DNA from 3 places in the Peribacillus sp. B2I2 genome. Region 1 is predicted to be linked to each of the others. Evidence: riboswitches for the same ligand, from Rfam matches in the RefSeq annotation. Region 1 holds a riboswitch; each other region holds the start of a gene.
The links. A riboswitch is a leader RNA that binds a small molecule or an ion and turns the genes downstream of it on or off. The one in region 1 is predicted to bind S-adenosylmethionine.

Region 1 (7,749 bases):
TGAAGCAATTGCTACGGGAATATCCTTTAGGAACAGGAGAAATTGCTTTTGCAGGAATTCCGTTGGAGCAACTGGATCTGGAAGATATTCGTAACTGGATCGGTTACGTTCCACAGGACCATTTTTTATTCTCGAAGTCTGTTAGGGAAAATATCTTATTCGGTAAAATGGATGCAACTGAAGATGAACTGGCTGAAGCTATCCGGCTTGCGGATTTTGAGAAGGACTTAATGATGCTGCCCAACCGTCTTGAGACACTCGTCGGTGAGAAAGGTGTCGCTCTATCTGGAGGGCAAAAGCAGAGGATCTCGATTGCCAGGGCACTGATCAAAAATCCAGAAATCCTTATATTGGATGATTCCTTATCCGCTGTAGATGCGAAAACGGAAACGACCATCATCGAAAACATTCAAAATGAACGGGCAGGGAAAACGACCATCATCACAACACATCGCTTATCAGCCGTTCAGCACGCGGATAGGATTATCGTGTTGGACAGTGGAGAGATCATCGAAGAGGGGACTCACGGAGATTTACTGCAGAATAATGGCTGGTATAGGGAGCAATACGATCGACAGCAGGTTGACCAAGGGACGGAGGTGAAGGCATGAAGGTCGTAAAGAAACTTTTTAATTATGCTGCACTATATAAAAAATTAATCATTGGCGCCCTGATCATGCTGGCACTTTCGGTAGCCGCCGATTTGACGGGTCCATTCGTTGCCAAGAAAATCATCGATTCTCATATCCTTGGGATCGAATCCTCCTGGTATGAAACGGTTAAAGGAAAAGATGCTGTTAAGTATGATGAAAATTGGTATAAACGGGCCGATTACTTTAATGAAGGTGAGAAGAAAGGCAGGGAAGTCCGCGTTTTGCAGGTTGGCAATCAATTTGTCTTCGTAGATGAAGCCGTGCCTATGGATGGCCGAAGAAGCTTGGAGAACCAATCGTTGATCATCAAGAAAGACGGGGAAGAGCAACGGGTGCAAGCGGTTAAATTGACGAGTCAGGAAGTGATGCGGTTTTATCAACCGGAAATTCCGCGGATCTTTAAGCTTGTGGCTTTTTATTTTGGCCTTGTCATCATTTCCTCCATTTTTCAATATGGGCAGAGTTTTTATTTGCAGAAAGCGGCAAACCGAATCATTCAAAAGATGCGAAATGATATTTTTACGCATATTTCCCGTTTACCGATACGCTATTTCGATAATATGCCAGCGGGAAAAGTGGTAGCCAGGGTCACTAATGATACGGAAGCGATCCGGGAATTATATGTAACGGTGCTCGCCAACTTCTTCTCGAGCACGATTAATATCTTCGGCGTTCTGATTGCTTTGTACATTCTGGATGCACGTGTCGGTACCATTGGCCTTTTACTCATTCCGATCATCGTTATCTGGACGACGGTATACCGTAAATTCGCCTCAAAATATAATCACATCATTCGGGAACGGGTCAGCGATATTAATGGGATGATCAATGAATCCATTTCTGGAATGAGCATCATTCAGGCATTTGGACGTGAAAAGGAGACGAAGCAATCTTTTGAAAATTTGAACCAGGAGCACTATTCCTATCAAAATAAAATGCTCCATTTGAATTCGTTGACAGGTGGAAACTTAATTGGTGTCATTAAAGTTCTGGCGCTAGTGGCATTCGTCTGGTATTTCGGGGGGATTTCCCTTACAGCGAGTTCAGCCATTTCTTTAGGGATGATGTATGCAATTGTTGATTTGATCAGCCGCCTGCTTCATCCGCTTCACGGAATCGTCAATCAGTTCGCTAACCTAGAACAGGCACTTGTTGCAGGGGAGCGGGCATTCAGTTTATTGGATGAGCAGGGATTGGCAGTAAGTGATGAAAACATATCCAGATACAAAGGAAACGTGCAATTCGAAAATGTTTCTTTTGGCTATAAGGATAATGAATATGTGTTAAGGGACATTTCCTTCTCAGCTAAGCAAGGGGAAACGATCGCTTTAGTTGGCCATACTGGATCAGGAAAAAGTTCCATAATGAATTTATTGTTCCGTTTTTATGACAGTAGTGAAGGGCAAATCAAAATTGACGGAAGAAATATTTTGGATATTCCCCATCAAACGCTTAGGGAGCATATGGGAATCGTCCTCCAGGATCCCTATTTATTTACTGGCACCATCGCTTCCAATATCAGTCTGAATCATAAAGGCATCACAAGGGAAATGGTTGAAAAATCATTAAGGGATGTAGGGGGCGACAAAGTGCTGAAGCATCTTCCTTTAGGGCTAGATGAACCTGTGATTGAAAAAGGAGGAACGTTGTCTTCTGGACAGCGGCAGCTAATCTCTTTTGCACGTGCTCTTGCATTCAATCCGGCGATATTTATTTTGGATGAAGCGACGGCAAGCATCGACACAGAAACCGAGGCAATTATCCAGAAGGGAATGGAAGTGCTGAAAAAAGGGAGAACGACCTTCATCATTGCACATAGACTCTCCACGATTAAAAATGCCGACCAAATTCTGGTACTGGATAAAGGTCGGATTGCTGAGCAAGGTACACATGAAGAATTAATGGAACTAAAAGGGAAGTACTATCAAATGTATGAGCTGCAGGCTGGGCCGCATAAAGGGATGGCCGGTTGAAATACAATTGAATAAGTAAGGATAATCAAGATTAAACTATTAATGAAGGTGCCGTTATTGGCACCTTCAAGCACAATGCTTGATAATAGTAATCATTACGCTTAACATATACCTATACTAACGATGAGGTGATAATAGTGAAACAAGAAATTCATCCCGATTATCGACAAGTAGTATTCATGGATACCAACAGCGGTTATAAATTCTTGACAGGTTCCACGAAAACATCCAATGAAACGATCGAATGGGAAGACGGCCAAACGTATCCATTATTAAAAGTGGAGATCAGTTCAGATACGCACCCTTTTTATACTGGAAAGCAGAAGTTTGCTGAAAAAGGCGGACGAGTGGATCGCTTCCTGGATAAATATAATATGAAGAAATGAGAGTAAGGCCGTCGGGAAATCGTTGGCCTTTTTTTATGGATGGGTTTAACAAGAATTAAAATGATGCAAACAAAAAGGGTGCCCATAAATATGGGGCACCCATCCTTTTTTCATTTCGCAGCAATTGCTTCGCCTTTTGCAATATTTACAAGGGCCGCATCGAAGTCCTTGATTAAATCGTCCGGATTTTCAAGTCCGACAGAGAGACGAAGCAAGCTGTTCGTGATGCCCCGCTTTTCCCTTTCATCAGCAGGCATGGCAGCGTGGGACATTTTGGCCGGGTAGGATAATATCGATTCGACAGCTCCAAGGCTTACGGCAAAAACAGGAAGCTCGACAGAGTTCACGAAAGAGCGGAAGACTTCTTCGCTTTCCAATTCAAATGATAGGACCGCCCCGGCTCCAAGTGACTGGCCTTCCTGGATGGCGTGCTGTGGATGATCTGCTAGGCCGGGATAATACACTTTTTTAACCAAGGGCTGCTTCTTTAAGTAGGCGGCAATCTTTTCTGCCCCTTTTTGGGAGTGCTCCATTCTAACGGACAAGGTCTTCAGACCTCTCATTACTAGCCAGGCGTCCTGGACACCAAGAACCGCTCCAAAGGAGTTTTGGAGGGAACCGAGTCTTACTGCCAATTCAGGATCTTTCACTACAGCAAGTCCAGCTACCACATCACTATGTCCGGATAAAAACTTCGTCGCGCTATGAAGGACAACATCAGCGCCCAGATTCAGTGGTTTCTGTAATGCTGGCGTCAAGAATGTATTATCAACAAAACTTAAGGCCCCGGCTGTTTTTGCGATATCACATACGGCTTTAATATCGGTCACTTTAAGTAATGGATTTGAAGGCGTTTCGATGTATATGGCACTCGTATTTGGCTTAATGGCCGCTTTGACGCTTTCAAGGTCCGTCATGTCAACGAAAGTATGCTCAATATTGAAACGTGTCAAAACACTTGTGACCATCCTGAACGTTCCGCCATACACATCTTCGGAAATGACGATATGGTCTCCGGCAGACAACAGTAGGAAAGCTGTTGAAATGGCTGCCATTCCTGATGAAAAGGCAAAACCGTGTGTACCTTCCTCAAGTTCGGCAATGATATCTTCCAGCGCTTCGCGAGTTGGGTTCCCGCTTCTGCTGTAATCATATTTACCGAATTGATCGATATCGGATTGATGGAAAGTGGAAGCGTGCTGAATGGGGACGCTCACACCGCCTGTTGCCGAATCGAATTTATGTTGATTATGGAGTAATTTGGTTTCAAAGCTAAAATCATGATCGGTCATCGTAGTGCCTCCCTTTTTACGTGTGCGAATGCTTGCTGTAAATCCTGAATCAAATCGTCGCTGTCCTCAATGCCGACGGAGAAGCGAAGCAGGCGATTACAAACCCCATTGGCCGTTCTGACTTCAAGCGGTATATCGGCATGTGTTTGTGTAGCAGGATAGGTGATGAAGCTTTCGACCCCTCCAAGGCTTTCTGCAAACGAAATTAATGAGAGTGATTGTAAAAATGGGTTGACCGCCGCTTCTTCAATGATGCGGAAGGAAATCATGCCGCCCCTACCGGGATACAATACGTCCGTAACACAATCATGTTCCGACAAGTAATCTACAAGTACCTTTGCATTCTTTTCATGACGATCCATCCGCAATGCCAGGGTTTTCATTCCGCGCATCAACAGCCAAGAATCAAAGGGGCTCAAGACAGCACCAGTACCATTATGATGGAAGGCAAGTGCATCACATAATTCCGCGCCGCTGGCCACGATCAGTCCGGCGAGCACATCATTATGACCACCGAGATACTTGGTAGCACTGTGAATCACAATATCCGCTCCAAGCAGGATGGGTTGTTGAATAAGAGGCGTGTAAAAAGTATTATCAACGATTAACAATAAATCAAATCGTTTGGCCAATGCGGCAACGGCGCTAATATCCGTTTGCTGCATAAGAGGGTTAGTGGGAGTTTCAATGAAGATGGCTTTCGTGTGAGGAGTGATGGCTTTTTCGATATCCTCCAAACAACAAGTGTTCACATAGTCACACTGCAACCCCCATTTCTTAAAACCTTGTTCTAACAGACGATATGTACCCCCATAAAGATCTTCGCTGACAATCCATGCATCACCTGATTTAAATAAGGCCAGTATAGTAGAAATGGCTGCCATTCCTGAACTGCAGGCATATCCTTGGTCGCCTTTTTCCAGATCGGCGATGGATCGTTCCAATAGTTGGCGTGTAGGATTACCTGTCCTTGTGTAATCGAATCCAGTCGATTGACCGATTCCTTCGTGGCGAAAAGCAGTTGAAAAGTATACCGGCGGATTGACTGTTCCTGTCGCCGTTTCGCTGCGATTTCCTAATTGAGCAAGATATGTTTCAGTTTTGTACATAGTTTTCACTGCTCCTTTGAGTTATATAAAATAAAAAAAGTCTTCTTTAAGAAGAAGACTTTGATTAAGTAGGGACGAGTCATTCTTCTTATCTTCCAAGTTCACAAACTTGTGGAATTAGCACCTTTTCATTGGTTTGAAACAAATGAAGGTTGCTGAGGTGTCATCGGGCCATTCCCTATACCTCTCTCGATAAGAGTTTAGATTATTCAATTTCTTTTGAATTTACTATAAATACAAAATACTGTCAAGAACAAGTTTGATGGATTTTGCTTCGATGTTCATGACTAGGTCTATTGGAGCCTAGCGGTGTCAACACTTTACGTGTCTAAAAAAGAATATCCGGAATTTTCATGTGGTCAAGGATAATCCTGAATGATCCTGTTGAATTAATTGAATTTTTCAGAAAAAGGGGAGGCTTGGCCGGATATTTTTGCTTTAAAATAATAAAGTTTGTACAATGTAAGGAGAGAGAATAATACGACATTATTCATTTCATATACTTAAGGTCTTCGATGAATAGTGCAAACATAGGAGGAGAACACATGGATTACAGAATCGAACGAGATACGATGGGTGAAGTGAAAGTTCCTGCCGATAAATATTGGGGAGCACAGACCGAGAGAAGCCGTAACAATTTCAAAATTGGTAATGAAAAAATGCCGATTGAATTGGTTCGTGCATTTGCATACGTTAAACAAGCTGCGGCAAAGGTGAACTATGATCTCGGTGATCTTTCGGAAGTTAAAAAGAATGCCATCGTTAAGATTTGCGGCGAAATCCTTGAAGGTACGCTTGATGAACATTTCCCGCTTGTAGTTTGGCAAACGGGAAGCGGGACGCAAAGTAATATGAACGTGAATGAAGTGGTCGCTAACAAAGGGAATGAATGGTTAAAAGAAAATGGTGAATCGGAAACACTTCACCCGAATGATGATGTAAACAAGGCACAAAGCTCCAATGATACTTTCCCGACCGCCATGCATATTGCAGCCTTTATGGAGGTCGCTGAAAAGTTGGTTCCTGCCATCAAAGAACTTCGTGATACATTCGATTCAAAAGAAAAAGAGTTTTGGGATGTCGTGAAGATTGGCCGGACGCATCTTCAAGATGCAACACCACTGACATTAGGACAAGAAATTTCTGGCTGGAAAGCGATGCTTGATAAAGATTTAGCGATGATTGAGGAAAGCAGCCAAAAATTATTGAACCTGGCTCTAGGCGGAACGGCTGTAGGAACAGGAATCAATACAAAAAAAGAATTCCCGGGACTTTCAGCAAAACAAATTGCAGCGGATACAGGACATCCTTTCGTCACATCGGATAATAAGTTCCATGCATTGACAAGCCATAACGAAATCGTTTATGCACACGGTGCTTTGAAAGCATTGGCAGCAGATTTAATGAAAATTGCAAACGATGTCAGATGGCTGGCAAGTGGCCCTAGAAGCGGAATCGGCGAAATAGCCATTCCTGAAAATGAGCCAGGCAGTTCCATCATGCCGGGTAAAGTCAATCCAACACAGAGTGAAGCGCTTACCATGATTGCGACACAAATCGTGGGTAACGATGCTACAATTGGATTTGCAGCAAGCCAAGGTAACTTTGAATTGAACGTATTCAAACCAGTCATCATCTATAACTTCCTTCAAACAGTGAAATTATTGACGGAAGGCATACACTCTTTTAACATTAATTGTGCGGTTGGCATCACTGCAAATGAAGATAAGATCAAAGAAAATGTAGATCGCTCCCTTATGTTGGTAACAGCATTGAACCCGCATATTGGTTATGAAAAAGCAGCCAAGATCGCCAAAACTGCATTCAAGGACAACTCTACCTTAAAAGAAGCGGCATTGAAATTGGAGTTCCTCACGGAAGATGAATTCAAAGCATGGGTCGATCCCGCTAACATGGTTAATAAATAATTCCATAGGAGTGCCCTCCCGCCGGTATTAGGGAGGGTGTTTCCATGTGTTAAAATAATGAAAGCAACAAATACTGAGATCATAAGTATCGGGAACAGGAGGAATAACAATGTCTTTATGCCCGCTTTGCAACGGTCTAAGAAAAATTCATGTAAATTGCCCGGAATGCAGCAGCAATCTTGAGGATAAAGGGAAATTCATGGATTACGCTGATGATTACAGTGCTTATATGGATATCGACACACTTAAGCTGAACGACGGATACCCCCAATCCCTTCAAAAAGGCCAGTGCCCGCATCTTATGAAATGCTCTGAATGCGGACATGATGAAGTGGTATTGGTCCAGGAATAGATTTGACCCTTATTTAATATTTGAATAAATGAAAAAAAGACCCATTCATGAACGGG
Region 2 (7,749 bases), 2.0 Mb from region 1:
TGATTTAACAAGTAATCCAGATAGTCCAATTATGGTTGGCTCATGTTTTCGAACCTCTTCAATGATTTGTTGCGGTGCGACCTTGATACCCAAATCAATGACTTCATAGCCATTATTAGACAGTATGATATCCACTAGGTTTTTCCCGATATCATGTACATCTCCCTTGACAGTCGCTAAAAGGATCTTTCCTTTCTTGGCGCTATCTTCAGAGTTTTCCATTAGTGGTTCAAGGTGAGATACAGCCGCCTTCATTGCTTCAGCACTCTGAAGCACTTCTGCGACAATAAGTTGGTTGTCATTAAATAACCGACCCACTTCACTCATTCCATCCATCAATGGTCCATTGATGATTTCCAATGGGCGGTCACCGCGTTCAATTGCTTTATTTAAATCATCAATCAATCCTTCTTTCGTACCTTCGATAATATAGTTACCTAATCGTTCGTCCAATGGCAGGATCACACCATTATCCTTCTTCTCCGCTTTTTTTCCACGATAAAACTCGGTAAAGATCGCTAAAGTTTCTGTAGATGTTTCAAACAGGAGTGCCTCAGCCAATTTCACTTCGTCTTCCGGTATCAGAGCGAAACGTTCAAGCTTTTCCGTATTCACGATAGCATAATCGAGACCGGCTTTTGTACAATGGTAGAGGAAAACGGCATTTAGAATTTCCCTTCCACGTGCTGGCAGACCGAATGAAACATTCGATATGCCAAGTATCGTTAAGCATTCCGGAAACTTTTCTTTGATTGCCTTAATTCCCTTCACCGTTTCTAAAGCAGAACCGATATATTGTTCATCACCCGTACCTACAGGAAATACCAGCGGATCAAAAATGATGTCACTTTTGTTTAGTCCATACTTATTTACGAGCAAATCAACAGAACGTGTAGCCACTTCCAATTTGCGCTCAGCATCGACGGCCATCCCAATTTCATCAATGGTTCCTACGACAACGGCAGCACCATATTGATGGACGAATGGCACTATTTTTTCAAAGCGCTCTTCACCATCTTCAAGGTTAATGGAATTAATGATGGATTTTCCTTGTGAATGTTTTAATGCTTGTTCAAGTACGGCTTCATCTGTAGTATCGATGACCAATGGGACTTTCACTTTTTTGACGACCTCTTCTACGAACTCCTTCATATCACCAAGCTCATCCCCATCAGGGTCAGCAAGACAGATATCAATGACATGGGCGCCTTTTTTTACCTGGGCACGTGCAATTTCGGCAGCTGGCTCGTAATGTTTTCCACGAATCAGCTCCTTGAATTTTCGAGATCCGATAACATTCGTTCTCTCACCTACAAATAAAGGACGCATTGAATCATCATAAATGAGTGGCTCTATGCCTGATACGGCATGCCCATGGGCTGATTCGGATATTGTACGGGGCTGAATGCCTTCAAGGACCCTGACAAGTTCTTTAATATGTTCTGGCGTAGTACCACAACAACCCCCAATGATATTGACCCATCCCTTTTCGGCAAATTGCTTCATTTTCTCTGCAAGTGAAGTCGGTGACTCATGATAGTGACCCTCTTCATCCGGGAGCCCGGCATTCGGGTAACAACTGATTGCGCTATTGGCTATATCTGCAAGTGTCCTGATATGGTCTATCATGAATTCCGGCCCTGTTGCACAATTCAGGCCGACAGCCATGGGCTTCATATGTTCAACCGATAAATAGAAAGCTTCTATCGACTGGCCAGCAAGTGTCGTCCCCATCGGTTCGATCGTACCTGATATGATGACAGGTACATCTTTTCCTGATTTAGCGAAGGCTGCTTTTATTCCAGAAAAGGCTGCCTTGACATTTAGCATATCCTGACAGGTTTCAACCAATAACAAGTCTACCCCGCCATCCAAAAGACCGAGTGCCTGTTCTTCATAAGAATCGGTTAAAATATCAAAAGTCGTTCCACCTGTTACGGATAGCGTTTTTGTGGTAGGCCCCATCGAGCCAGCTACATATCTTGGCCAATTATCATTTGAATATTTTTCACATGCTTTAACGGCAAGCTCAGCTGAAATTTTATTAAGCTTGTAGGCAATCGTGCTTATTTGGTATTCCTCAAGAACGATGCTAGTCGCTCCGAAGGTATTTGTTTCAATGATATCAGCACCTGCTGCTAAATATTTTTCATGGATGGATTGGATGATTTCCGGTTGTGTCAGTGATAAATACTCGTTGCAACCCTCGAATTGTTCCCCGCCAAAGTCCTCTGCTGTTAAATTCTCCGCTTGAAGCATGGTTCCCATCGCTCCATCGAGCAGGAGAATCTTAGTATCCAACTGATCTTGAATCGCTTTTTTATTCATGTGCTGCCACCTCTGATGTATGTTTACTATCGACTTTTCTAATATATTTCGTAAGTTCCGCCGTCATTTCATAGCGAAGGAACGGAGTGATTAAATATATGCCCTTGAATTTTTCCCGTGCCGCGTCGACTAGCTCGCGCGCGATATTCACCCCTTCAATTCTTGACTTTACAGGGTCATCCCCCGCTAAAGCCATGGCCCTCCTGACATTATCCGGCAATTTGATGCCCGGGATCTCATTATGGATGAATTCGGCATTCCGTGTGCTTGTCAATGGCATGATACCGACGAAAACCGGGGTTTCTAGATGTTTTGTAGCTTCATGAACTTCTTCAATCTGCTCAACTGAATAAATTGGCTGTGTCAAAAAGGATTGGGCACCGCAGGCAATCTTCTTTTCCATTCTCTGTACGGCTTTATCCAAATATTTTACATTGGGATTAAAAGCGGCGGCAATTTTAAAATTAGCCCGCTGGCCCAAACTCTGACCGGAATAGGATAGACCTTCATTAAATTGTTTGACCATGCTTATTAGGTCAAACGACGATAAATCATAAACCGAAGTGGCTCCCGGGAAGTCCCCAATTTTAGAGGGATCTCCGGTGATGATCAATAATTCGTCCAGCCCAACCGTCTGCAGGCCCATTAAATGTGACTGCAGGCCAATTAAATTTCGATCCCGGCATGTTATATGCACCATCGGCTTTACATTCAATTGGTTCTTCAGCAAGTTAGCCAGTGCATCATTCGATATCCTTGGTGAAGCAAGTGAATTATCCGCCAAGGTAATGGAATCGACCCCTGCTTTTTTCAAAACCTCGGCACCAGTCATGAAACTCTCTATTCCCAACTTTTTCGGAGGATCAAGTTCAACAAGAATCGTCCTTTCTGTTTTGGCCTTTTCGTACAGAGGGAGTTCCAATTCTCTATCGTTCACTTCAATTATTTCTATTTCACGGGCTTTCGTATATTTCTCTTTTACTGGAGCCAAACTTCCAATCGCATTCTTTACAGCTTGAATATGCAGGGGAGTCGTTCCACAGCACCCTCCTATGATCCCGGCACCTTGCTCACGAAGGTCTAGGGCACTTGAGCCGAAATATTCCGGCACAGCTTTATAGACAAGCCTTCCATCCACATAATCGGGAAGGCTGGCATTTGGGTAAATGGCAATCGACGCTTGCTTTGGCAAACTCACCTCTTCCAAGGCCCGAATCATATGATGTGGACCGAGTCGGCAATTCACCCCAACAACATCGGCACCCAATTGCTCGAGTTTTTGAAAGGCTTCATTTAAATGGATTCCATTTTGAAGATTTCCCAGTTCATGCATCGAAACATTTGCGATGATCGGCAGTCCAGTTTCATTTTTAACGATTTGCAAAACGGTTTCCAGCTCTTCCAGGTCATAAAATGTTTCCAAGAGAATCCCATCCGGGTTTTCCATCAACAGACTGTATAGCTGTTCACGAAAACCTCGCTTTATCTCTTCCATACTTAAATCCGATTTCCTGATACTCCGCTGTGCCCCTATGGTACCGAAGACATATGCCTTTCCTTTTGCCGCTTTTTTAGCAAGGATGACTCCCTGGCGATTGATTCTGCTTACTTCATCTTCAAGTCCATGCCGTTTCAATTTATTGAAATTGGCCCCATATGTATTAGATTGAAGGATATCTGCACCAGCTTGCAAATAGGCACGGTGAATGGACTCTATTTGATCTGGGTTCGTGCAGTTTAATTCCTCATAACATTGATCGATGCCATAAGAGTACAGTAAGGTCCCCATTGCCCCTTCTCCAACCAGCATTCTTTCTTTCAATTCTTTACGAAAATTCATAATTACACCCTCTCTCAAAAACAATCCTGTTTTTGTCGTTTTATATGAGTATGAGAGAAAAGAAAAAAAAACCTTCTCAAAGAAGAAGGTCTTTTGAAACATTCTCCTCATCTATCAAGCTCTGCTTGCTGGATTTAGCACCTTTGCCTAAGCTGGTTGCTGAGGTTTCTTCGGGCCAGTCCCTCCACCTCTCTCGATAAGATCCAATTATATAATTTTCACAAGATTTCAAAATTTGATTATATTTAATTTACATTAATAATCTGTCAATTTCAATACCTGATCGTCATTTTTTTCACTTTTGCAAAATTCAATCACTCTTTTGCAGCTTGAACTCTCTTCACTATCCTTTGTTTCCAGTCTTCCGCTAACGAGTCTAGTGTAAGTAACGCGTTTGAGCCTTCCAGCCCATCTCGGTTATGTAGGATCACCTCTGTTGCATAATGAACCGAAATTTTTTCTTGCAAACGATCTATTAGCACGATTTCGTTTTGTTTCTTTATCGTTCCTTCCTGAATGACTTTTGCAAAATAACCAGTGTAACTCGTTTTCAGCACGAATTCCAAAAACTTAGGTTCTTGATTGAAGTGGGAAATGGTCGAGCAAGGGATCCTCCCCTGATTAATTTGAACAATCACTTCGCCTATTTGATAAATATCACCGATATACGTTGTTTCTTCCCTCATCCCCGCTACAGTTAAATTTTCACCGAATGCAGGGATATCTAGCTTTTTAGCGAATCTTTCATTCCATAATGAGTAATGCTCAAAGGGGTAAAAACACAAAGCCCTATCAGGACCTCCATGGAACTTTACATTACCTACCCCATCACCCATTATGCCTGATTTAGTTACTATCACGTCATCCACTGCTTGTTTATCCATCGCTGAAAAGATATCGATATTTGAAAAATTTTCCTGTTTGGGCTTTCCGGCATGAAGCGATTCGATTTTTCCATTTTCCATTTTACATCTTCCATTCTTATTTAATTTATATCATCATATATGTATAAATTATACTAAAAATCCATTTTGTTCTGTAGTTTTTTATGGGAATATAGCAGATTAGAAGGGCAAAAGCACCAAGTTGGCGAAATATCATTGATTTCCAGAAAAATTCATAGGTTAGTTTCAGTAATTTTGTTGCTATTTCAGAATTAAATATGGTAGAATATGAACACAATATATAGTCGAAAACTACAACCGTTCGCCTATATGTTGATTTTCACGATTGAATTCCTCATTGTCGCTCTTTAGGGAGCGAATTTTTTTGCCTTCATTTCCATCCATCATTTTCTTTTAATTCCATTCAGTTCCTTACATCGTGATCCACTTACCTATTTGTACTTCCTTCCATATGTAATCCTCTCCCTGTTAAGTCACTTTCATTACCTTATTAGAAGGCAAACCCCCTTGCTAAAACAAGCAGAAAGCCGAGCGACATCATACGTCTTCCGCTCAGCTTCCTGTTTATGCTTGTTTCTTTTTTTTCGGTGCCGCTTTCTTTCGGGTAGTCTTTTTCTTTTCCGGTTCATCATGTTTCGTTCGGTCAATGGATGCCTGTAAAGCCTCCATTAAATCGGTTACATTGTTGGAAACTGGCTCTTTTGTTTTGGCTGTAATCGTCGTTTGTCCCGTTTTCTTCGATTCAATCAAATCAAGTAAAGCGGTTCGATAGTCATCGTTATATTTTGTCGGATCGAAAGTAGTCGTTAATTGATCTATCAATAACACAGCCGTATCGATTTCTTTTTTTACAATGGTATCGTTGGCAGGGATATTCGGCACATCCGCTGTGGAGCGAACTTCATCCGGATAATGAATCGTTTCCATCACCAAGGTATTATCAACAACTCGGATTACCGCCATTTGTTCTTTTGAGCGAATGATGATTTTCGCTAACCCAACCTTATTCGATTCTTTTAGGGCCTGCCTCAAAAGGGAATAAGCTTTTATCCCACCGTCATTAGGAGACATGTAATAACTCCGGTTGAAATAAATGGGATCTATTTCTTCAATTTTAACGAAATCCACGATTTCCACTGCTTTTTCTTCATTTTGTTTTTTTAGCTGTTCTAGTTCACTGTCTTCCAATACAACAAACTTTCCCTTTGTATATTCAAAAGCGCGGACTATATCGTCCTTTCCCACTTCTTTTTGGCAAACCGGACACATCTTTTCGTATTTAATCGGTGAATGACACTCCTTATGCAACGTCTTTAAAGATATATCCTTATCTTCCGTTGCAGCATGAAGTTTGATCGGAATGTTCACCAAACCGAATGATATGCTCCCCTTCCACATCGTATGCATATTCGTCACCTCATAACTTATTTTTAAAGAGAAGATCAATTTTATTATTCCCCTTTGTTAAAAAAAAACCGAAAAAACAATTGCCAACTCTAACACTTCGTTTTTTTGGCAAAATAATGTTATCAATTATTTGCGGAGGTAATTACAAGATGAAACCGATGCTGCCAACCTATTACCCTGAAGCCCCTAACTCCAAGGATTGGCGTTATGAAATCAAATATGACGGCTTTAGGGCAATTTTAACGATAGACTCCGATACGATAAGCATCTCGAGTCGAAATGAGAAGGAGTTATCACCCTTATTCCCAGAAATCATTGCTTACATCAAAGATCTGGACCTGGAAGATTACCTCCCACTGCAGTTGGACGGTGAATTGGTCTGGCTTACCAATCAAGCAAAAGCGGACTTTTTTCAAATACAGTGGCGTGGACGCCTTGGGAAACAATCCTTAATTTCAGAAAAAGCTCATTTTTCCCCATGCCGGTTTATAGCGTTTGACCTGCTTCGCATCAGCGGAAAAGACATAGCAGCTAAACCTATGGAAGAACGAAGGAGATTCATGATGAATATGGGTGAAGAACTTGGCTTTCCTATGCCTCCTGACTCCACCGATAAGGCTTTGATCCAATTAATAGAAAGTTTTGACGTTTTGGATGATGCCTTGAAAAAGGTCATCCTATTCGATGGCGAAGGAGTTGTCGCCAAGGAAATTCGGGGAACTTGGCAAGAAGGAAAACGTTCTACATCTTGGATTAAGGTGAAAAATTGGAAGACCGTTTCTTGTTTCATTACAGCATTGCACAAAGAAAATGGTTACGTTTCCCTCGCAGTTTTCAAAGAAGGTGCCGTAACGAAAATCGGAAGTGTTAAAAATGGACTGAGTGCTCAAGATAAAGGGATATTGCATGAACTGATCAAGCAAAATGCATCAGACGAAGACGCACAATTTTTTTATATACATCCATCCATTTGCATCGAAGTTCAATTCTTACACGTTTATGAGGAAAATGAATTGCGTGAACCCCAGTTTTCGCAATGGCTTTTACAAACAACCCCCGATGAATGTACCTGGGAGAAATTCGTCATAGGCCAATACACATTTCCAGATACTGTACAAATAACCTCCAAGGATAAACCACTTTGGATAACCGGTGGAAAACAGGTGGTAAAAGTTGAATACCTTCATTATTTACGGGAGGTTTCAGCTTTCTTCTTACCCTTCTTGAAGGATAAACTGCTTACGACTATTCGCTATCCTCATGGCACTA
Region 3 (7,749 bases), 4.0 Mb from region 1:
ATATGCTCGCCAAGGGAATCACTTCTTTCTATAAAGAAGAAAATGGCATAGTCCACTATTATGATAATGGTGAATATAAAGAAATTGTCGAAAATCCTAAGGTGATCAATCTTAAAGCAATCAAGAAGCAAAAAGGCGTAATCAAGAAAAACAGTGGTGCAAGCTTGATAGATATCGGCGATGGAGTGGCCATTCTTGAATTCACTTCGCCGAATAATGCAATCGGTCTGGATATCATGCAAATGATCAATGCGGCGGTCGACGAAGCGGAAGCGAATTTTAAAGGCCTTGTCATCGGAAACCAAGGCAAGAATTTCTGTGTAGGCGCCAATATTGCAATGATGTTGATGGAAGCGCAAGATGACAATATTTTTGAACTCGATATGGTCATCAGCCAATTCCAAAAGGCGATGCTGAAAATTAAGTACAGTGCAGTTCCTGTAGTGGTTGCCCCGTTTAATATGACACTTGGCGGGGGTGCTGAAGTATCCCTTCCGGCTGCGCACATCCAGGCAACGACTGAAACATATATGGGACTGGTGGAAGCTGGTGTAGGTTTGATCCCTGGCGGCGGCGGGACTAAAGAACTTTATGTCAAGACATTGAGGAATATGCCGAAGGGTGTCGACTTTGATTTACAGAAAGTGGCCAACCAAGTATTTGAAACGGTCGCCATGGCAAAGGTTTCGACCTCTGCTGAGGAAGCACGCGGGAATAATTTCCTTAATTCATATGATGGAATAAGTGTGAATGCGGATCATCAACTATATGATGCGAAGCAGGCTGTCATTTCCATGTATGAACAAGGTTATACCGCTCCTGCCCGCACAAAGATTCCTGTCGTTGGTGAAACGGGATATGCCGCACTTCTCTTAGGGGCGGAATCCATGCGCCTTTCTGGATTCTTATCCGATCATGACCTTGTCATAGCCAAAGAGCTTGCATACGTCCTGGCAGGGGGGAAACTCCCGTTTGGCACGGAAGTAGATGAACAGTATATCTTGAACCTGGAAAAACAAGCGTTCCTAAAACTGATTTCGATGCCGAAATCTCAAGCAAGGATGCAGCACATGCTCGTTAAAGGGAAACCACTCCGTAATTGATGTTTAGATGAAGATATGGCCAAACCGATAAGGAAGATTAATAGATCGATAGCTTAAAATTGAGTAAGGGGGATCCTCATGAAAGAAGCGGTAATAGTAGCTGGAGCAAGGACTCCGGTAGGAAGAGCGAAAAAAGGTTCTCTAGCTAATGTACGTCCTGATGATTTAGGGGCACTTGTTGTAAAGGAAACGTTAAAGCGTGCAGGGAATTATGAAGGAACCATCGATGACCTGATTATCGGTTGTGCAATGCCTGAGGCGGAGCAAGGATTGAACATGGCGCGTAACATTGGAGCGTTGGCAGGGTTGCCTTATACAGTACCAGCCATAACCATAAATCGTTATTGTTCAAGCGGGTTGCAAAGTATCGCTTATGGAGCGGAAAGAATCATGCTCGGCCAAAGTGATACAGTCATTGCAGGCGGAGCGGAATCCATGAGCCTTTTACCAATGATGGGTCATGTAACGCGTCCGAACGCGAAACTTGCGGAAACAGCCCCGGAATATTATATGGGTATGGGTCACACTGCTGAAGCCGTTGCAAAAAAATACGGGATTTCCCGTGATGATCAAGATGCATTTTCTGTACGAAGTCATCAAAAGGCGGCTAAGGCCATTGCAGAAGGAAAGTTTTCGGATGAAATCGTACCGGTTGACGTAACCCTTCGCTCAGTGGGTCCAGATCTTAAATTAAAGGAAAAATCATTCACATTCTCACAGGATGAGGGCGTTCGTCCGGGTACGACTGTTGAAGTGCTGAAAAAACTAAGACCTGCATTCGCTGTTACAGGATCCGTAACAGCAGGGAATTCATCACAAACGAGTGATGGAGCAGCCGCGGTCATGGTCATGGATGGGGAAAAGGCCTCGTCATTGGGGATGAAACCGATTGGTAAGTTCCGCTCCTTTGCTGTAGCGGGGGTACCGCCTGAAATTATGGGGATCGGACCGATTGCAGCCATTCCTAAAGCTTTGAAACTAGCAGGCCTTGAGTTATCCGATATTGGTTTATTTGAATTGAATGAAGCCTTCGCTTCCCAATCCATTCAAATCATTCGTGAGCTGGGGCTGAATGAAGAGATTGTCAATGTAAATGGCGGAGCCATTGCCTTAGGCCATCCACTGGGATGTTCTGGAGCAAAATTGACATTAAGCCTGCTTCATGAAATGAAGCGCAGAAACCAACAATTCGGAGTTGTGACAATGTGTATCGGCGGCGGAATGGGAGCTGCTGGAGTATTTGAATTATTAGCGTAATTCCATCCCTTCCGGAAGCTGTCAACATGCTTCCGGCGGGTTTACTTTCATTAATCACTTAGGGGGAAAAAACATGTCCAATCAAACAACAGATAACCTCATTAAAGGCGGAGCTTTTTTAGTAGAAGATATTACGTATGATCAAGTGTTTACACCGGAAGATTATTCCGAAGAGCATAAAATGATTGCCAAAACTTCAGAGGATTTCGTGGTGAATGAAATTCTGCCGCAGGTTGAACATTTAGAAAACCATGAATTCGACCGTTCTGTAAAATTACTGAAGCATGCAGGTGAACTCGGTTTACTTGGTGCTGACGTTCCTGAGGAATACAGCGGATTGGGTCTTGATAAAATCAGTTCGGCATTAATTACAGAAAAAATGGCACTTGCAGGCGGCTTCGGAATTACGCATGGTGCACACGTAGGTATCGGATCTTTGCCGATCGTATTATTCGGAAATGAAGAACAAAAGAAAAAATATCTCCCTTTACTGGCAACGGGTGAGAAAATTGCTGCGTATGCCTTAACGGAACCAAGCTCAGGTTCAGATGCTTTGGGGGCAAAAACGACTGCGAAATTGAATGCTGAAGGAACACACTATATTTTAAATGGTGAAAAACAATGGATTACAAATGCAGGTTTTGCAGATGTCTTCTGTGTATACGCCAAAATCGACGGCGAACAATTCTCTGCTTTCATTGTAGAGCGTGATTATGAAGGTGTATCAACTGGTGCTGAAGAGAAGAAAATGGGCATCAAAAGCTCATCTACACGTACATTAATCCTCGAAGATGTTCATGTACCCGTCGAAAACCTTTTGGGTGTAGCCGGAAAAGGGCATGTCATTGCTTTCAATATCCTGAATATTGGCCGTTATAAATTAGGCGTGGGTGCTGTCGGCGGATCTAAACGTGCCCTTGAGATTACAGCTGCTTATACGAATCAACGCCAACAGTTCAAAACGAAAATTTCCGATTTTAACTTGACGAAAGAAAAACTTGCAACAATGGCGTCTAAAATTTATGCAGCAGAAAGCTCTGTATACCGTACTGTTGGCCTTTATGATCAAAGGCAAAGCAAATTGACTGATGAGCAAGTGAAAGATGGGAAATCAATGGCAGCTGCAATCGCTGAATATGCAATTGAGTGTTCATTGAATAAATTCTTCGCTTCCGAAGTATTGGATTATGTTACGGACGAAGGCGTACAGCTTCATGGCGGTTATGGTTTCATGCAGGAGTATGAAATTGAAAAAGCATATCGTGATTCCCGTATTAACCGGATTTTTGAAGGTACAAATGAAATCAACCGATTGCTTGTACCGGGAACTTTCCTGAAGAAAGCACTTAAAGGGGAATTGCCGCTTCTTCAAAAGGCTCAAGGCCTGCAAGAGGAATTAATGATGATGATGCCGGAAGAGCCTGGCGATGAGCCATTGGCACAAGAAAAAATGCTTGTTAGAAACGCTAAGAAAATCGGTATTTTGGCAGCTGGCCTTGCTGCACAGAAATACGGCAATAAGCTTGATCAAGAACAAGAAATCCTCTCCAATATTGCTGATATAGCATCCCTTGCATATGCAGCTGAATCCGTGGTATTACGTACGGAAAAAGCAATTGCGGCTACAGGGCTGGAGAAGAACAAACAAAAAGTGCTTTACACGGAAATTTTCGTTCAGGAAGCTTTCAATGAAATAGAACAGCATGCAAAGGAAACGTTAATTGCGGTGGAAACAGGCGATACCCTTCGCATCATGCTTTCTTCACTTCGCAAGCTGACAAGACACAATCCAATCAATGTCATTGCGAAAAAACGTGAAGCTTCCGTTAAGGTAATCGAAACGGAAAAATATGCACTTTAAGCAATGAATCAGAATCTGTAAAGGGAATGCCCGTAAAGGCATTCCCTTTATTTCCTTTCATGAAATCGCAATGGAAATTCAAAAGACATTTCGTTGTATTGCGTGGTGAAAACGGGTATTCTATTGATAGGTGGTGAAATGATGGGCTTAACATTATATTGGTACCCAAAATGCGGCACATGCCGTAATGCGAAGAAGTGGCTGGATAATCATGAACTGCAATATGAAGCGATTCATATAGCGGAAAATCCGCCTTCGCGAACTGAAATAGAACAACTATATAAAATCAGCAATTTGGAATTGAAGAAGTTTTTCAATACTAGCGGTCAAAAATATCGGGAGCTAGGCTTAAAGGATAGGCTGAAAGAAGCTTCTGAAGCAGAGATGCTTGATATATTGTCCACAGATGGCATGCTTCTGAAAAGGCCGATTGTTACGGATGGTACCAAAGTGACGGTAGGTTTCAAAGAAGAGCAATTCGAACAGGTTTGGAACTGAAATTTTACAAAATATTTGGTTAATTCCTTACTTAAACAATAAATCTACCTTATAATGGAATAGATAAAATAAGATGTACATATGGAGGGTTTATAATGACAACAACACCAAAAGAACTTCGTTACACTAAAGAACATGAATGGGTCAAAACCGAAGATGGAACAGTGCGCATTGGAATTACAGCTTTCGCCCAGTCCGAGCTTGGGGACATCGTCTTCGTTGAGCTTCCAGAAATCGGGGATGAACTGAAAGCGAACGAACCATTTGGAAGTGTTGAATCCGTTAAGACCGTTTCAGAGCTGTATGCTCCTATCAGTGGCAAGGTTGTTGAAGTAAACGAAGACTTAAGTGACAACCCTGAATATGTAAATGAATCTCCTTTTGAAAAAGCATGGATGATCGTGCTGGAACCATCAAATAGCAGTGATATTGAAAACCTGATGAGCGCTGAAGAATATGAGAGTTTGATTAACGGTTAAAAACGAAGGAGAGGGGGGACTGAAAAGGCCTGCTCTCTTTTTCATTTTGTACAATCGCAGTTGCGCACATAATTCGTGAGATGGAGTGATGACATGGAATGGGGCGAATTCGATAAAGTGATCATTGTAGAAGGCAGTTCCGATAGAAGAAAAGTTGCCTCCGTTTTAAATGAAGATGTGGAAATTAGATGTACGAATGGGACCATATCATTAACTAAGCTTGATGAATTGGTGGATGAATTGATGGACCGTGATGTTTATCTCCTTTTTGACGCAGATGAATCAGGAGAAAAGCTCCGGAAGCAATTCCGAAGGGAAATGCCGGAAGCGAACCACCTGTATATTAATAAAATGTACAAAGAAGTGGAGAGCTCACCTGAACATCATATCGCAACTGTGCTTTTATCTGCCAATATGAATGTTAAAATGAAATTTTTAAGTCAAAGGGTGAACGACTAATTGATTCAGGAATGGAAAGAAGAAGAGTGTAAGCTTGCCGTTGAACAAGGGGAAACATTTTGCTTATATTTATATACGCCATTATGCGGCACCTGTCAGGTGGCTTCCAAGATGCTGACGATATCCATGGAACTTTTCCCGGAACTGAAGGCAGGTAAAATGAATATGAATTATGTTCAAGCTATTGCCGAATCATATGAAATTGAAAGTGTCCCGTGTTTATTGTTTTTCAAAGAAGGGCAGCTGCACAGAAAAATATATGCCTTTCAATCCGTTCCTTATTTATATGGATTGCTTAAGGAAATCAGCTGAAAAACCAATCAGAAACGGATTGGTTTTTTTAGTTGTGGACAAGTGGCGGCCAAATTGGAATTGAACAAAGAATATTCTAACAATTCATTGACTGATTAATTCTAAAATGTTATATTTTGTATTAAGAAAGCATCCTGAATTTAATAGTTCTTATCAAGAGTGGCGGAGGGACTGGCCCGACGAAGCCCGGCAACCGGTATAAATTTATATACGGTGCTAATTCCAGCAGAGTGTTAGCTCTGAAAAGATGAGGTGCGTTTTTAAAACCTCTTCTTTTGGAAGTGGTTTTTTTGTTTTGAAAGGCCCGGTTTCAATATAATTCCTACTAAATCCATAGAGAAAGAGGAGAAATAGTATGTCAGAGAAAAAGTTGCGTTTCGAAACATTGAGTGTTCATGGCGGTCTGCAAGCTGATGAAACAGGTGCACGTGCAGTCCCTATCTACCAAAGCAATGCATACTTGTTCAAAGACACTGACCATGCAGCGAATTTATTTGGCTTAAAGGAGAATGGCTATATATATACACGACTACATAATCCCACGGTCAGCGTTTTTGAGGAAAGAATGGCCTTATTGGAAGGCGGTATCGGCGGATTGGCAACAGCAAGCGGAATGGCTGCCATCTCACTGTCAATCCTGAATATTGCCGGTGCAGGGGATGAGATCGTTTCAGCCTCCACTTTATATGGCGGTACGTATAATCTTTTTGAAAACACTCTTCCGAAATATGGGATTAAAGTGAAGTTCGTTTCTCCTGATGACCCTGAAAATTTCAAAAGGGCGATAACGCCAAGAACTAAAGCCATATTTGCCGAAACAATCGGAAATCCAAGTTTGAGGGTCCTTGATATCGAAGCGGTAGCTGACATTGCCCACAATGCCGGGATACCTTTAATCATTGATAATACCTTCGCTACACCGTATCTATGCAGACCAATTGATTTTGGAGCGGATATTGTCATCCATTCCGCTACAAAATGGCTTCTGGGAAATGGAACCACTTTAGGCGGTGTCATCGTGGATGGAGGGAAGTTCGATTGGAACTCACCAAACTACCCTGGCTTTACGGAGCCTGATCCAAGTTACGACGGTCTGGTATACGCCGAGGCAGTTGGACCAGCCGCTTTTATAACGAAAGCCCGAGTGCAGTTACTTCGTGATTTAGGCCCTGCGCTAAGTGCCCAAAGCGCATTCCAGTTTACGCTTGGACTTGAAACGCTGCATGTAAGGATGAAAGAGCATCTTTCGAACACGAAGTCTGTACTTCAATATTTGAAAAATCACCCTGCCGTGACTTGGGTTTCGCATCCTTCTAATGAGGATCATCCCGATAAAGCCCTTGCGGATAAATATTTGCCCAAGGGAGCAGGATCCGTTGTGACTTTTGGAATTAAGGGAGACCGCGAAGCCGGGGCGAAACTTATCAATTCGGTGGAATTATGGTCCCATGTAGCGAATGTAGGGGATGCGAAGAGTTTGATCATCCACCCTGCCAGTACGACCCATCAGCAATTGAATGATGCAGGTCTGGCGAAAGCGGGTGTGCGTGCTGATCAAGTCCGTTTATCCATTGGGATTGAAAATGTAGAGGATTTAATAGAAGATTTGGAGCAGGCAATTGAAAAAGCGACGAATATCGTCTCCTTGACTTCTAAAACGGTTTAAGCAAAAAGTCCTGGGCATTCTTGAACTAGAAATATTATACATTGCGCTCCTTTTTTATCTATGATAAAATTTCAACATACTAAAGAACTTAATGATATACAAATATTCTATATA

Region 2: it holds a riboswitch for S-adenosylmethionine, as region 1 does, so the genes downstream of both, ABIE66_RS15525 (bifunctional homocysteine S-methyltransferase/methylenetetrahydrofolate reductase) here and ABIE66_RS05770 (methionine biosynthesis PLP-dependent protein) in region 1, are expected to answer to the same signal.
Region 3: it holds a riboswitch for S-adenosylmethionine, as region 1 does, so the genes downstream of both, ABIE66_RS25670 (O-acetylhomoserine aminocarboxypropyltransferase/cysteine synthase family protein) here and ABIE66_RS05770 (methionine biosynthesis PLP-dependent protein) in region 1, are expected to answer to the same signal.

Annotation. Positions count from the first base shown of each region.
Region 1 covers NZ_JBGCCB010000001.1:1,139,582-1,147,330, forward strand. Annotated here, with positions in the region: gene ABIE66_RS05750 (ABC transporter ATP-binding protein) at 1-611, shown strand, start outside; gene ABIE66_RS05755 (ABC transporter ATP-binding protein) at 608-2,626, shown strand; gene ABIE66_RS05760 (type B 50S ribosomal protein L31) at 2,764-3,012, shown strand; gene metC (cystathionine beta-lyase) at 3,123-4,304, opposite strand; gene ABIE66_RS05770 (methionine biosynthesis PLP-dependent protein) at 4,301-5,413, opposite strand; SAM riboswitch class I at 5,499-5,612, opposite strand; gene fumC (class II fumarate hydratase) at 5,959-7,341, shown strand; gene ABIE66_RS05780 (hypothetical protein) at 7,451-7,693, shown strand.
Region 2 covers NZ_JBGCCB010000001.1:3,152,537-3,160,285, forward strand. Annotated here, with positions in the region: gene metH (methionine synthase) at 1-2,328, opposite strand, end outside; gene ABIE66_RS15525 (bifunctional homocysteine S-methyltransferase/methylenetetrahydrofolate reductase) at 2,321-4,168, opposite strand; SAM riboswitch class I at 4,273-4,371, opposite strand; gene ABIE66_RS15530 (MOSC domain-containing protein) at 4,483-5,133, opposite strand; gene ku (non-homologous end joining protein Ku) at 5,638-6,480, opposite strand; gene ligD (DNA ligase D) at 6,630-7,749, shown strand, end outside.
Region 3 covers NZ_JBGCCB010000001.1:5,132,555-5,140,303, reverse strand. Annotated here, with positions in the region: gene ABIE66_RS25705 (3-hydroxyacyl-CoA dehydrogenase/enoyl-CoA hydratase family protein) at 1-1,103, shown strand, start outside; gene ABIE66_RS25700 (acetyl-CoA C-acetyltransferase) at 1,182-2,360, shown strand; gene ABIE66_RS25695 (acyl-CoA dehydrogenase family protein) at 2,434-4,221, shown strand; gene ABIE66_RS25690 (arsenate reductase family protein) at 4,363-4,719, shown strand; gene gcvH (glycine cleavage system protein GcvH) at 4,815-5,198, shown strand; gene ABIE66_RS25680 (toprim domain-containing protein) at 5,292-5,657, shown strand; gene ABIE66_RS25675 (thioredoxin family protein) at 5,658-5,969, shown strand; SAM riboswitch class I at 6,117-6,223, shown strand; gene ABIE66_RS25670 (O-acetylhomoserine aminocarboxypropyltransferase/cysteine synthase family protein) at 6,325-7,635, shown strand.